Regions from separate parts of the Roseateles sp. FW301-B2 genome, predicted to be linked through region 2. Evidence: riboswitches for the same ligand, from Rfam matches in the RefSeq annotation. Region 2 holds a riboswitch; the other holds the start of a gene.
What was found. A riboswitch is a leader RNA that binds a small molecule or an ion and turns the genes downstream of it on or off. The one in region 2 is predicted to bind glycine.
Positions count from the first base shown of each region.

Region 1: linked by a shared signal. The riboswitch ahead of AC3WQY_RS08680 (branched-chain amino acid ABC transporter substrate-binding protein) and the one ahead of gcvT (glycine cleavage system aminomethyltransferase GcvT) in region 2 are both predicted to bind glycine.

Region 1 is NZ_JBYTBE010000009.1:106,732-113,705, forward strand. It holds gene AC3WQY_RS08665 (YhdP family protein) at 1-2,091, shown strand, start outside; gene AC3WQY_RS08670 (carbon-nitrogen hydrolase family protein) at 2,088-2,891, shown strand; gene AC3WQY_RS08675 (hypothetical protein) at 2,906-3,460, shown strand; gene AC3WQY_RS08680 (branched-chain amino acid ABC transporter substrate-binding protein) at 3,670-4,812, opposite strand; glycine riboswitch at 4,980-5,072, opposite strand; gene AC3WQY_RS08685 (FAD-dependent monooxygenase) at 5,184-6,422, opposite strand; gene AC3WQY_RS08690 (potassium channel beta subunit family protein) at 6,534-6,974, shown strand, end outside.
Region 2 is NZ_JBYTBE010000021.1:17,647-24,620, forward strand. It holds gene AC3WQY_RS15135 (DegQ family serine endoprotease) at 1-1,242, opposite strand, end outside; gene AC3WQY_RS15140 (ATP-binding protein) at 1,305-2,630, opposite strand; gene AC3WQY_RS15145 (response regulator) at 2,627-3,286, opposite strand; glycine riboswitch at 3,397-3,500, shown strand; glycine riboswitch at 3,510-3,622, shown strand; gene gcvT (glycine cleavage system aminomethyltransferase GcvT) at 3,682-4,797, shown strand; gene gcvH (glycine cleavage system protein GcvH) at 4,850-5,224, shown strand; gene gcvP (aminomethyl-transferring glycine dehydrogenase) at 5,331-6,974, shown strand, end outside.

The DNA of each region.
Region 1 (6,974 bases), on a different contig from region 2:
GAGCGCGGCAGCATGCAGATTCGCAAGGGCCGCGCCAAGGTGCTGGGCTACGAGCTCTTCAACGTGAACGGCGGCATCCCGGACCTGGCGCACCAGGCCCAGCTGGAGATGGACGGTCAGGGCCGCGGCCCCATGGCCGAGCTGTTGCGCTTCATGCGCAGCTCGCCGCTCTCGGAATGGACTTCGCATGGCCTGGACGCCGCCAGCGCCAGCGGCAACGCCAGCCTCAAGCTGGGCCTGAAGATCCCGCTTCTGGATGCCAGCAAGTCCAGCGTCAAGGGTCAGGTCTTGCTGGCCGGCAACGAGCTGCGCCTGCGGCCCGACGTGCCGCTGTTTTCCAACACGCGCGCGCGCATCGATTTCGACCGCAAGGGCGTGCAATTGCAGGCCGCCGGCGCACGGGTGCTGGGCGGCGAGGCCCTGTTCGAGGGCGGCAGCCAGGCCGATGGCAGCCTGCGCTTCAGCGCCCAGGGGCAGCTGAGCGCCGAGGCGCTGCGGCGCGCCAGCGAGCTGGGCCTGCCCAGCCGCCTGGCCCAGTTTATGAGCGGCTCGACCGGCTACAAGCTGGAGCTGGGTTTCGTCAGGGGGCAGACCGAGTTCAACCTCGGCAGCTCGCTGCAGGGCCTGGCGCTGGATCTGCCGGCGCCGCTGCGCAAGGAGGCCGACAGCACGCTCAACCTGCGCCTGCAATCGCGGCTCTTGCCGGTGAATGGGAATGAAGGCGCCACGCGCGACGAGCTGCGCCTGGAGCTGGGCAACCAGCTGCAAGCGCATTACCAGCGCGAGCTCGGCGGCGAGAGCGCGCAGGTGCTGCGCGGCGCGCTGAGCGTGCTGGACAACCTGCCGCCGCTGCCGCCCAGCGGCGTGCAGCTGCAGGCCAATCTGGCCAGCTTCGATGCCGACGCCTGGCTCGCCACCGCGCAGCGCCTGCTCGGCCCGGTCAGCCTGGAGAACATGGACAGCGGCTACGCGCCCAGCCAGCTGGCGCTGCGCGCGCAGAGCTTCAAGGCCGCGGGCCGCCAGGTCTCGCGCCTGGTGGCGGGCCTGAGCCGCGCGCCCGAGCAGAACGGCTGGCGCGCCACCATCGATGCCGAACAGCTGAGCGGCTATCTGGAGCTGCGCCAGGCGCGCGCCGGCCAGCCCGGCCGCGTCTACGCCCGCCTGGGCCGGCTGGCCCTGCCCAAGAGCGAGGCCGATTCGGTGCTGCAGCTGCTGGAGAAGCAGCCCAGCAGTGTGCCGGCGCTGGACATCGTGGTGGAGGATTTCGAGCTGCGCGGCAAGAAACTGGGCCGCCTGGAGATCGATGCCCAGCTGGTGGGGCCGACGCGCGAATGGAAGCTCGCCCGGCTGCAGATCAAGCACCCCGACGCGCTGCTCAACGCCACCGGGCAATGGGTGGCCGAGCCTGGCCAGAGTCAGCGCCGCACCCTGCTGGACTGGCAGCTGGACGTCAGCGACGGCGGCAAGCTCCTGCAGGCGCTGGGCCAGGGGCAGATCCTGCGCGGCGGCAAGGGCCGCCTGAACGGCCAGCTCGGCTGGCAGGGCTCGCCGCTGAGCCCCGACTACCCCAGCATGGGCGGCCAGCTGCATGTGGCGCTGGACGCCGGCCAGTTCCTGCAGGCCGAGCCCGGCGTGGGCCGGCTGCTGGGCGTGCTGAGTCTGCAATCGCTGCCGCGCCGCCTGCTGCTGGACTTCCGCGATGTGTTCTCGCAGGGCTTTGCCTTCGACAGCTTTACCGGCGACCTGCGCATCGAGAAGGGCGTGGCCCATACCAGCAACCTGCGCATGGTGGGCCTGCAGGCGGCGGTGCTGATGGAGGGCCAGGCCGATCTGGCCGCCGAGACCCAGGATCTGCGCGTGCTGGTGGTGCCCGAGCTCAACGTGGGCGGCGCTTCGCTGGCTTATGCGGCCATTAATCCGGCGATCGGCCTGGGCACCTTCCTGGCCCAATGGCTGTTGCGCAAGCCCATGGCGGCGGCCGGCACGGAGGAATTCCATGTCACCGGCATGTGGGATGCGCCCAAGGTCGATCGCATCGAGAAGTCCGAGCGCAAGCCGCCCGAGGAGGCGGCATCAGGAGCAGCACCATGAAGCTGGCAGCGATACAGATGGTCTCGGGCCCCGAGGTGGCGGCCAATCTGGCGCGTGCGCGCCATTGGATGGAGGCCGCCCGCGCCCAGGGCGCCGAGCTGGTGGCCCTGCCCGAGTATTTCTGCCTGATGGGCACGGCCGACGCCGACAAGTTGGCCATCGCCGAGGCCGATGGCGAGGGCCCGATCCAGGCCATGCTGAGCCAGGCGGCGCGCGAGCTGGGCCTGTGGGTGATCGGCGGCACCCTGCCGATACGCAGCGCGCGGGCCGACAAGGTGCGCAATGCCTGCTGCGTCTATGCCCCGGACGGCCGTCGCGCGGCGCGCTACGACAAGCTGCACCTGTTCTGTTTCGACAATGGCCGCGAGCGCTATGACGAGGGCCGCGTGCTCGAGCCCGGCGACGCGCCGGTGACGCTGCAGGCCGGGCCGCTCAAGCTCGGGCTCTCGGTCTGCTACGACCTGCGCTTTCCCGAGCTTTACCGTGCCATGGGCGTGGGCGGCCCCTGCGACCTGCTGGCCGTGCCCGCGGCCTTCACCTACACCACCGGCCAGAAGCATTGGGAGCTGCTCTTGCGTGCCCGCGCGGTGGAGAACCTCGCCTATGTGATCGCGCCGGCCCAGGGCGGCACGCATCCCAACGGCCGCCGCACCTGGGGCCACAGCATGATCGTCGACCCCTGGGGCGAGGTGCTCGCCTGCCTGCCTGAGGGCGAGGGCCTGGCCATCGCCGAGCTGGACGCGCCGCGCATGGCCGCCCTGCGCGCCCAGCTGCCGGCCCTGCAACACCGCCGACTTTGATCGAGGAGCACGCCATGCAACGCCGCACATCACTCTTGGCCCTGCTGGGGGCAGGTCTTGCGCTCGCCGGCTGCGGCACGCCCGCCGACCCCGAGGGCATGCGCCTGAGCGTGGCCGACGGCCTGCAGCTGCGCGGTTGGGTGCCCGAGGCGCTCAAGCAGCAGGTGCAGCTGGGCCAGGTGCTGGGCGGCCAGCCGACCGGCCGCCTCTGGGGTTCCAAGATCGGCGACGAGGCGCTGCGCGTGGCGCTGCAGGAATCGCTCAAGGCCGCCGGCATGCTGGCGCCGCAGCCTCAGGGCGGCCGCTACGAGCTGCGCGCCGCGCTGCTGGCGCTGGAGCAACCCGCGGTGGCGGTGGGCGACGCTCGCGTGGCGCTGACGATGGCCTATGAACTGCTGGACAAGGCCAGCGGCAACAAGCTCTACCAGCGCGAGCTGCGCAGCGTGCATGTGGCCGAGTTCGGCGACGCCATGCTGGACCAGAACGAGCGCCTGCGCCTGGCCAACGAGGGCGCGCTGCGCAAGAACATCAATGCCGCGCTGCGGGAGCTGCTGGAGCTGCGCTACTGAGACGAGCCTGCGCCGGCTGCGGCTGGCCCAGCCAGGCTTGCCGCGTGGTCTGCAGGAGTTGACGGAGGGTTTGGGCCTGAATATTGTTCATGGCCCCAGTGTCGGGGCGCTTGATGACAGGCCGTTGAAGGCCGTGCAGGGCGGGGCGCCTGAGCCGGGGGTCAGGCGCTCGCCCGGCACGGCCTGGCCACCGTGCCGCCCGCATCTGCTCAGCGCACGACGCCGAGCTCCTCGCGCTGTCCGCGGTTGAAGGTGTAGAGCGTCAGTGCACCGTTCTTGATATCGCCCTTCTCGTCGAAAGCGACGCTGCCGGTGACGCCGGAGTAGCTGATCTTCTGTAGCACCGGCAGGTACTTGGCCGGTTCGGCCGATCCCGCCTTGACCATCGCCTCGGCCATCACCTTCGTGGCATCGTAGGTGTAGGGCGAGTAGATCTGGACCTCGATGCCGAACTTCTTCTTGAAGTCGGCCTTGAACTTGTCGAGCGCCGGCCGCTGTGCCGCGTCAACGCCACCAGCGATCGCGCAGACCACTTGGCCGTCGGGCACCTGGCCCGAAGCCAGCTTGGGCAACTCGGCGGTGCAGATACCGTCGCCGCCCATGAACTTCGACTGGATGCCCAGCTGCTTCATCTGCCGCAGCATCGGGCCGGCCACCGCGTCCATGCCGCCGTAGAAGATCACGTCGGGCTTGGCCGCCTTGATGCCGGTGAGGATGCCCGTGAAGTCGGTCGCCTTGTCGTTGGTGAACTCACGTTTGGCGATCGTCGCGCCGGCGGCCTTCGCGGCCTTCTCGAACTCGCTGGCAACGCCCTGGCCATAGGCGGTGCGGTCGTCGATGACCGCAACGGTCTTCGCCTTCAGCGTCTGTGCAGCGTAGCGGCCCAGCGTGCCACCGAGCTGGGCGTCGTCGGCGACCATCCGGAAGGTCGTCTTGAAGCCCTGGCGGGTGTAGCGCGGGTTCGTCACCGACGGCGCAATCTGCGGGATGCCGGCGTCGGCGTAGATGCGCGCGGCAGGGATTGCGGTGCCCGAATTCAGGTGGCCGACGACGCCGTTGACTTTGTTGTCCACGAGCTTCTGCGCCGCGGCAGTGCCTTGCTTGGGGTCGCCGGCGTCGTCCTCGGCCAGGAGCACGAAGCGGGCCGGGCGGCCGCCGATCTGCAGACCCTTGGCGTTCAATTCCTCGATCGCCATGCGGACACCGCTTTCGTTGTCACGCCCGAGGTGTGAGGCGGGGCCGCTGAGTGCGGCGACATGGCCGATCTTGACCACGAGGGGCTCCGCTGCGTGCGCGGACATGGCGAGGCAGGCCAGGGCGATGCCGCCGAGGCGTGATGGGGTAGGTTTCATGAAATCTCTTTTGTCGACGTCGGTGGGTCAAGTGACGCCACCGGACCGCGGTGGTCGTCGCCCCCTCTGTTGCTGACACCTGAGAGATTCGTGCGGCCCCCGGGGGCCAGACTTGCTCCTTCGGCGTACCGGCGGACGTCAGGCAGCCGGCAACTCTGCAGAGTTCATCCGCGACATCGGTCCGTTTGCCTGAGAGTTTCCGGGGCGGTTGCTCCTTCGGCGCCGCGCGGGTGGCACGCGGACTCTCCCGACGTCGCTCGGGCTCGTGGCCGGCAAGACGGTCGACAAGCGACCTCGGTCTTGCGGTGAAGTCGATGACTATACCTGAGGCAAGGGTTAACCCTTGTTGCGGCCGCCTCGACGCCGGCGCCTCAGCGCCTTCCGAACATCATCTGCCGCGCCAGCGCGCGCTTCAGCGGCGGGGCGGCCTGCAGCGCGGCCAGCGCCAGGCCGCGTGCGCCCGGCAGGCCGGGCCAGCGCCAGGCAAAGCTGCGCGCCAGGAAATCGGTGGCGGCGATCATGCTCCAGCGGTCGGGCGCGCGCTGCCATTCCACGCGGCGCAGCGCGCTGTCGATCGCGCCCTCCGTGCGCAGCGCCTGCACCAGCGCATAGGCGTCGCGCAGGCCCAGGTTGAGCCCCTGGCCGGCCACCGGGTGCAGTGTCTGGGCGGCATTGCCGATGCGGACAACGCGGCCCTCCACCAGGGTGCGCTCGGCGTTCAGGCCGAGCGGGAAGCACTTCAGCGCGCCGATGCCGCGCAGCGGCGGCAGGCCCGGCGGCAGCAGGGTGTTGAGCACCGCCAAGCGCTGCGCGTCGCTGAGCGTGCCGATCTCGTCCTCGGCCTGCGGCAGGCACCAGACCAGGGCCGCACGGCGCTGGCCGGCACGCTCGGGCAGGGGCAGCAGGGCCAGCGGGCCGTTGCGGGTGAAGCGCTCGTAGGCCACGCCCGGCGGCGCGGCCGGGTCCAGCTCCACCGTGCCGACCCAGGCGTTCTGCGCATAGTCGCGCGCCACCGCCTTGCGGGCCTGCTCGGCAAACACGCCGCCCTCGGCCACCACGGCGAGGTCGAAGCGCTCGGCCAGATGGGCATCGCCGGCGTCGATCTCCACGCCCGAGCCCTCGGGCTTGATGGCCGACACGCCCTGGCCGAAGCGCGCGGACAGGCGATGCGGCGCGCGCGCGCAGGCTTGCAGCCAGGCGGCCTGCAGCGGCGCCACCAGCTGGCCGTAGCTGAGCACGGCACCGAGCTGCTCCACGCCCTGCTCGCGCGCGCTGATGCTGACCTCGGGCTGGCCGCCGGCACCGAACAGCCAGGGGTGGCTGAGCGTGGGCGGGGCCTGGCTCACCTGCACCTGCAGGATCGCCTGCGCCTGCGCGGCCTGGCCCGCCTGCCAGGTGCCCAGGCGCTGCAGCAGCTGCACGCTGCCCAGCGAGAGCGCGAGGGTGCGCGGGTCGCCCGAGACATCGCGTTCCAGCGGCCGCGCGTCGAACAGGCTGATGGCCGCCTCCGGCAGCAGCTGAGCGGCCAGCAGGGCCAGGCTCAGGCCGGCCGGCCCGGCGCCCACCACGGCGAGTGACATGCGGGTCGGCGTGCTGGCTTCGGTGGGCATGGTGCGCATAGCGTATGAATTCGGGGTACGCCGGCGGGCTTTGCCGTGCGCCGCCCACTATAGCGGCGGGAGTCCGCTACGCTCTGGCCCTTCTCGATAGGAGTCCAACACATGCAATACCGTCGCCTGGGCCGCAGCGGCCTCAAAGTCTCCGAGCTCTCGCTGGGCTCCTGGGTCACTTATCACAACCAGGTCGACACCAAGGCCGCCACCGAGATGCTGGCGGCCGCCTTCGACGCCGGCGTGAACTTCTTCGACAACGCCGAGGTCTATGCCATGGGCAAGAGCGAGGTGGTGATGGGCGAGGCCTTCAAGGCGCTGAAATGGCCACGCCTGTCCTACATCGTCTCGACCAAGTTCTTCTGGGGCATCAGCCGCGAGGCCAATACCGTCAATGCCAAGGACACGCTCAACCGCAAGTACCTGATGCAGGCGATCGATGGCTCCTTGCAGCGCCTGGGCCTGGACTTCATCGACCTGGTCTATTGCCACCGCCCCGATCCGCACACGCCGATCGAGGAGACGGTGCGCGCGATGAGCGACATGATCACC
Region 2 (6,974 bases):
GTCGTTGGCATCGCCGAGCTTGGCGCTGATTTCCTCGCGCTTGCCCTGGCGCCAGATCTCCAGCTTGGCGCTCTCGCCCGGCGTGGCCAGGCCCAGCAGGGTGGGCAGGTCGGTGCTGGCGACGATCGCCTGGCCCTTGAACTTCAGGATCACATCGCCCGGACGCAGGCCGGCCTTGGCGGCGGGCCCGCCCTCCTCCACGCTCGCCACCAGCGCGCCCTCGGGGCGCTCCAGCTTGAAGGAATCAGCAAAGCTCTGGTTCACGTCCTGGATGGTCACGCCCAGGCGCGCATGCTGGGCCTTGCCGCCGTTCTGGATCTGCTGGCGCACCCGGTTCGCGAGCTCGATCGGGATCGCAAAGGACAGGCCCTGGTAGCCGCCGCTCTGGCTGTAGATCTGCGAGTTGATGCCCACCACCTCGCCGCGCGCATTGAAGAGCGGGCCGCCCGAGTTGCCGGGATTGATGGCCACGTCGGTCTGCAGGAAGGGCACGAAGTTCTCCTGCGGCAGCGCGCGGCCCTTGGCGCTCACCACGCCGGCGCTGACGCTGTTCTCGAAGCCATAGGGCGAGCCGATCGCCAGCACCCATTCGCCCACGCGCAGATCCTTGGTGGAGCCGAGCTGCACGGTGGGCAGGCCCTTGGCCTCAATCTTGATCACCGCCACATCGGTCTTGGGATCGGCACCCAGCACCTTGGCGCGGAACTCGCGGCGATCGGTGAGCTTGACGGTGACCTCGCTGGCATCGCGCACCACATGGGCGTTGGTGAGGATCACGCCGTCGTCGCTGACGATGAAGCCCGAGCCCTGGCCGCGCGTCGGCATCTCGCGACCTTCCGGGCCACCCGGCATGCCGGGCACGCCGAAGCGGCGGAAGAATTCGTAGAAGGGATCGTTCGGGTCCAGCTGCGGCTGCTGGCCGCGCCGCATCGAGGTCTTGACGCTGCCGGTGACGCTGATGTTCACCACCGCGGCGCCCTGGCGCGCGGCGATCTGGGCAAAGTCGGGAAAGCCGGCGGGGCCAGGTGTTGCCACCGGGGCCGGCCCTTGCGCGCTGGGCGCGGCGCTGGCCAGCAGCTCGCTGGCAGGCGTCGCGGCTTCGGCGGTGGCCGAGGTCTTGATCGCCACCGCGCCGCGCATCGCTGCGGCACCGCCGGCGGCGCCCAGCACCCCGGCGGTCACCAGCGCCCACACGAGGCGCTTGGCCGGAACCATGGTTTCGCTGACTTGCTTGGTGTTCATGAGGAAGCCTCCTGAGAGTGAGTTGACGCGATGGCCGAACTTTGCTCTTTGAGACTTAGACCTCACTTAATGCGCGGCAGGCGCAGTTCGACGCGCAAGCCACCCAGCGTGGCGGCCTCGCCCAGCGTGAGCCTGGCCCCATGGCGCTCTGCGATCGCCTTCACGATGGCCAGGCCCAGGCCGCTGCCGCTGGCCTGCTGCGCGTCGGCGCTGCGGTAGAAGCGGTCGAACACGCGTTCGCGCTCGGCCACCGCAATGCCGGGGCCGCTGTCCTCCACCACCAGCAGGGCCTCGTCGGGCGTGGCCAGCAGGCTCACGTCCACGCGCCCGCCTTCGGGGCTGTACTTGACGGCGTTGTCCAGCAGATTGCGCAGCAGCATGCGCAGCGCCTGGGGCTCACCCTGCACCTGGGCAGCATCGCAGCGCGTCAGCCCCAGGTCGATCTGGCGCGCCGCGGCGGCATCGCTGATGTCCACCACCGCATCCTTGCAGAGCTGGTCCAGCGCCAGCGGCTGCGCCAGCTGCTGGGCCTCGCCCGGCGCCTGCTCGCGCGCCAGCGCCATCAGCTGTTCGATCAGATGGCTGGCGCGCTCGATGCCGCTGGCCAGGCGCCCGATCGCCAGTGCCTGGCCGGGTGCATCGGGCGCGCGCTGCAGCGATTGCAGCTGCAGCTTGAGCGCCGCCAGCGGCGAGCGCAGCTCGTGCGCCGCATCGGCGATGAAGTGCTGCTGCGCCTCGAAGGCCTGGCGCACCCGGCCCAGCAGGGAGTTCAGCTCATCCACCAGTGGCTTGACCTCGGCGGGCAGCTCCTCGCTGGCCACCGGCGAGAGATCGTCGACCGCGCGCGCGGCCAGCTGGTCGCGCACCTTGGCCACCGGCTCCAGCGATTGGCTCACCACCCACCACACCACCAGGGCCAGCAGCGGCAGCATCAGGGCGATGGGCGCGATGGTGCGAAAGGCCAGTTGCCCGGCCATGCGCTGGCGCACCGCCAGGTCCTGCGCCACCTGCACCACCTGGTAGCGGGTCTGCAGCGAGAACACGCGGAAATGCTTGCCATTGGCGTCCAGGTTCGAGAAGCCCAGTACCGCGCGCTGTGGCAAGAGCGCCTCACCGGGCGAGCGGAACATCGGCACGCCGTCCAAGCCCCAGACCTGCACCATGAAGTCGTAGCTCTTCTGGTCGCCCAGCGGCAGGCTCACCGTGCCGCTGCCGACGCTGCCCTGCAGGGAGAAGGCCATCTGCTGCATGTGGTAGTCGAAGATCTCGTCGGCCTCCTGCAGCGCGGTGCGGTAGGCGCTGCCGCCCTGCACCAGGGCCGAGAGCGAGAAGGCCAACAGCAGGAAGGCGATCAGGCGGTAGCGCAGGGAGCGGGGAAACAGCATCATTCCTTGGGCACCCGGTAGCCCACGCCGCGCACGTTCTGGATCAGCGCCGCACCCAGCTTCTTGCGCAGGCCGTGGATATAGACCTCCACCGCATTGCTGCTGATCTCGTCCTTCCAGCTGTAGAGCTTTTCCTCCAGTTGCTGGCGCGACAGCACCATGCCCGGCCGCGCCAGCAGCGGCTCCAGCACCGCCCATTCGCGCGCCGACAGCGTGACCTGCCGGCCTTCGGCCACCACCTCGCGGGTGGCGGGGTTGATGCTCACGCCGCGGTGTTCGTAGACCGGCTCGGCGCGGCCGCTGGCACGGCGCAGCAGCGCGCGGATGCGCGCCAGCAGCTCGTGCAGCTCAAAGGGCTTGAGCACATAGTCGTCGGCGCCGGCGTCCAGCCCGGCAATGCGCTGCTCGAGCGCGTCGCGGGCGGTGGCGATCAGCACCGGCATGACCTGCTTGCGCGCGCGCAGCGCGCGCAGCACGCTCATGCCATCGCGCTTGGGCAGGCCCAGGTCCAAGAGCACCAGGTCGTAGTTCTGCGCCTGCAGGGCCGCGTCGGCCAGCTCGCCGTCGCGCACCCAGTCGACCGCATAGCTTTCGGCGCGCAGCAACTCGAGCAGTTGCTCGCCAATCATCGGGTCGTCTTCCACCAGCAGCAGTCGCATGCCAAGTCCTCTTGCCGGATTTACGGGGAAGTGAGATTTTCCATGCGCGGCAAGGCCGGCCATTAGACGAGACTTAATTTGCTCGCCCGGCCCCAAAACCATGGCTACAATCCGCGCCGTCAGGAGAGAGCTTTCCACGCAAAGCCGCCGAAGGCGCAGAGGCACTGGTGATCCCACGCTTCGAACGCTCAGGCAAAAGGACTGACAAGACGCCTCGATGCAGGCGTTCCTCACTGGAGAGAGGCGGGTCTTTGTTGAACCCGTCCACCGAAGGGGCAAGCTGTCGGCGATACGCCGGTGGTCAATCTCTCAGGTACCAAGGACAGCGAGGGCATATCCCCCACCATCGGTCTCAGGACCGGGTGGGCTTTCAGAATGCCCTCGGAGTAAGTCCCTTGTCTGCCGCACTCAAGACCACCCCCCTGCACGCTCTGCACATCGAACTCGGCGCCAAGATGGTGCCCTTTGGCGGCTACGACATGCCGGTGCAGTACAAGGAAGGCATCCTCGCCGAGCACAAGCACACGCGCACGGCGGCCGGCCTGTTCGACGTTTCCCACATGGGCCAGCTGCGCCTGGTCGGTGCCGATGCCGCTGCCGCACTGGAAACGATCGTGCCCGTCGACGTGATCGACCTGCCGGTGTTCAAGCAGCGCTATGCGCTCTTCACCAATGAGCAGGGCGGCATCCTCGACGACCTGATGCTGTGCCGCCGCCCCGACGACATCTTTGTGGTGGTGAACGCCGCCTGCAAGGAGCAGGACACCGCGCATCTGCAGGCCAAGATCGGCGGCCGCTGCGAGGTCATCAGCCTGCCCGAACGTGCCCTGCTGGCGCTGCAGGGCCCGCAGGCCGTCACCGCGTTGGCGCGCCTGAACCCAGAGGTGGCCAAGCTCACCTTCATGACCGGCGGCTTCTTCAATCTGGACGGCATCGAGACCTTCCTGACCCGCTCGGGCTATACCGGCGAAGACGGCTTCGAGATCTCGGTGCACAACGACCAGGCGGTGGCGCTGGCGCGCAAGCTGCTGGCCCAAGCCGAGGTCAAGCCCATCGGCCTAGGCGCGCGCGACACCTTGCGCCTGGAAGCCGGCCTGTGCCTGTACGGCCATGACATCAATACCGAAACCACGCCGGTGGAAGGCGCGCTGACCTGGGCGATCCAGAAGGTGCGCCGCGCCGGTGGCGCGCGTGCCGGGGGCTACCCCGGTGCCGCGGTGATCGACGGCCAGCTCGCCGGCGGCGCCAGCCGCAAGCGCGTGGGCCTGATCAGCGCGGAGCGCATGCCGGTGCGCGAAGGCGCCAAGGTGGTGGACGCCGAGGGCAAGGAACTGGGCGTCGTCACCAGCGGCTCGCTGGGCCCCACGGTGGGCAGCCCGGTGGCCCTGGCCTATCTGCCCAGCAGCCACACGGCGGTGGGCACGCCGGTGTTCGCCCTGGTGCGCGACAAGCGCGTGGCCATGACCGTGGCCCCCACGCCCTTCGCGCCACATCGTTATTTCCGCGGCTGATCGCCATCTCTTTTTTCAACCTGGTTTTTTCTCCCGACATTCGGAGCACACCATGAGCATCAAGTACACGCCTGACCACGAGTGGGTCCAGATCGAAGCCGATGGCACCGCCACCGTGGGCATCACCGTCCATGCGCAAGACGCGCTGGGCGATGTGGTGTTCGTGGACCTGCCCAATGTGGGCCAGAGCTATGCCGAGAAGGAAGTGGCCGGCGTGGTGGAGTCGGTGAAGGCCGCCGCCGACGTCTACATGCCCGTGGATGGCGAGATCACCGCCGTCAACGAAGAGCTGCGCAACGACCCCTCGCTGGCCAACACCGATCCGCTCAAGAGCGGCTGGTTCTTCAAGGTCAAGCTGAGCAACCCTGCCCAGTTGGACGCGCTGATGGACGGCACCGCCTACGACGAGCTGGTCAAGAACAGCTGATCCCAGCCGTTCACAGCAAAGCAGAAAGAAAGCGGGCACGGAGTGCCCGTTGTTGTATTGAAAACCGGTGCCCTGGCCACGAGCCCGGGCGCCTGAGGATTGCGCCATGTTGATGTCTGCCCTGAAGCCGCTCGGTGAGCTCGAGAACGCCGCCGAATTCCAAGCCCGCCATATCGGCCCCGACGCGGCCGACGAGGCAGCGATGCTGTCCGTGATCGGCGCGGCCTCGCGCCGTGCGCTGATCGAGGCCATCGTGCCCGCCAGCATCAAGCGCAGCCAGGGCATGCAGCTGCCGGGTGTCGCCACCGAAGCCCAGGCGCTGGCCGAGCTGAAGGCCGTGGCAGCCAAGAACAAGGTGCTGAAGAGCTATATCGGCCAGGGCTATTACGACACCCTGACCCCCGGCGTGATCCTGCGCAACATCCTCGAGAACCCCGCCTGGTACACCGCCTACACGCCCTACCAGGCCGAGATCTCGCAGGGCCGCATGGAAGCGCTGGTGAACTTCCAGACCATGGTCACCGACCTGACCGGCATGGCGATTGCCAACTCCTCGATGCTGGACGAGGCCACCGCCGCCGCCGAGGCCATGACCCTGGCCGCACGCGTGGGCAAGAGCAAGTCCACGGTGATCTTCGTCGCCGACGATGTGCTGCCGCAGACCCTCGAAGTGGTGCGCACCCGCGCCAAACCGCTGGGCTTCAGCGTGCAGGTGGGCACGGCCGCCGAGGCCGGCCAGAGCGAGTGCTTTGCGGCGCTTGTGCAATACCCTGGCGTGAGCGGTGAGGTGCGCGGCTTGCAGGCGACGGCCGATGCGGTGCACGCCCAGGGCGGCCTGCTGATCGTGGCCGCCGACCTGCTGGCGCTGACGCTCCTGAAGGCGCCCGGCGAGCAAGGCGCCGACATCGCCGTGGGCACCACCCAGCGCTTCGGCATGCCGATGTGCAATGGCGGCCCGCACGCCGCCTACATGGCCTGCAAGGACGAGTACAAGCGCAACCTGCCCGGCCGCCTGGTGGGCGTGAGCGTCGATGCCCATGGCAACCCGGCCTACCGCCTGGCGCTGCAGACGCGCGAGCAGCACATCCGCCGCGAGAAGGCCACCTCGAACATCTGTACCGCCCAGGTGCTGCCGGCCGTGGTGGCCAGCATGTACGCGGTCTACCATGGCCCGCAAGGCCTGAAGCGCATCGCGCAGCGCGTCGCCAGCTACACCGCCATCCTGGCCCAGGCGCTGGGCGAGCGCGTGGCCAACGGCAGCGCCTTCGACACGCTGGAGATCAAGACCGGCGCCGCCACCGAGGCCACCCTGGCCAAGGCCGTGGCCGCCGGCATGAACTTCCGCCGCAGCTCGGCGCAGAGCGTGTCGGTCTCGCTGGACGAGACCACCACGCGCACCGACCTGGCCGCCATCCTGGCGGTGTTCGGCCTCTCGGCGGACCTCGCCGCCTTCGAGAAGGGCGTCGCCACCCTGATCCCGGCCGAGCTGCAGCGCACGAGCGCCTACCTGACGCACCCGGTGTTCAACCGCTACCACTCGGAAACCGAGATGCTGCGCTATCTGCGCGCCCTGGCCGACAAGGACCTGGCGCTGGACCGCAGCATGATCCCGCTGGGCTCCTGCACCATGAAGCTCAACGCCACCAGCGAGATGATCCCGATCACCTGGCCGGAGTTCGCGGGCGTGCACCCCTTCGCCCCGCACGATCAGCTGCAGGGTTATGCGCAGCTGAACGAGCAGCTCACCGGC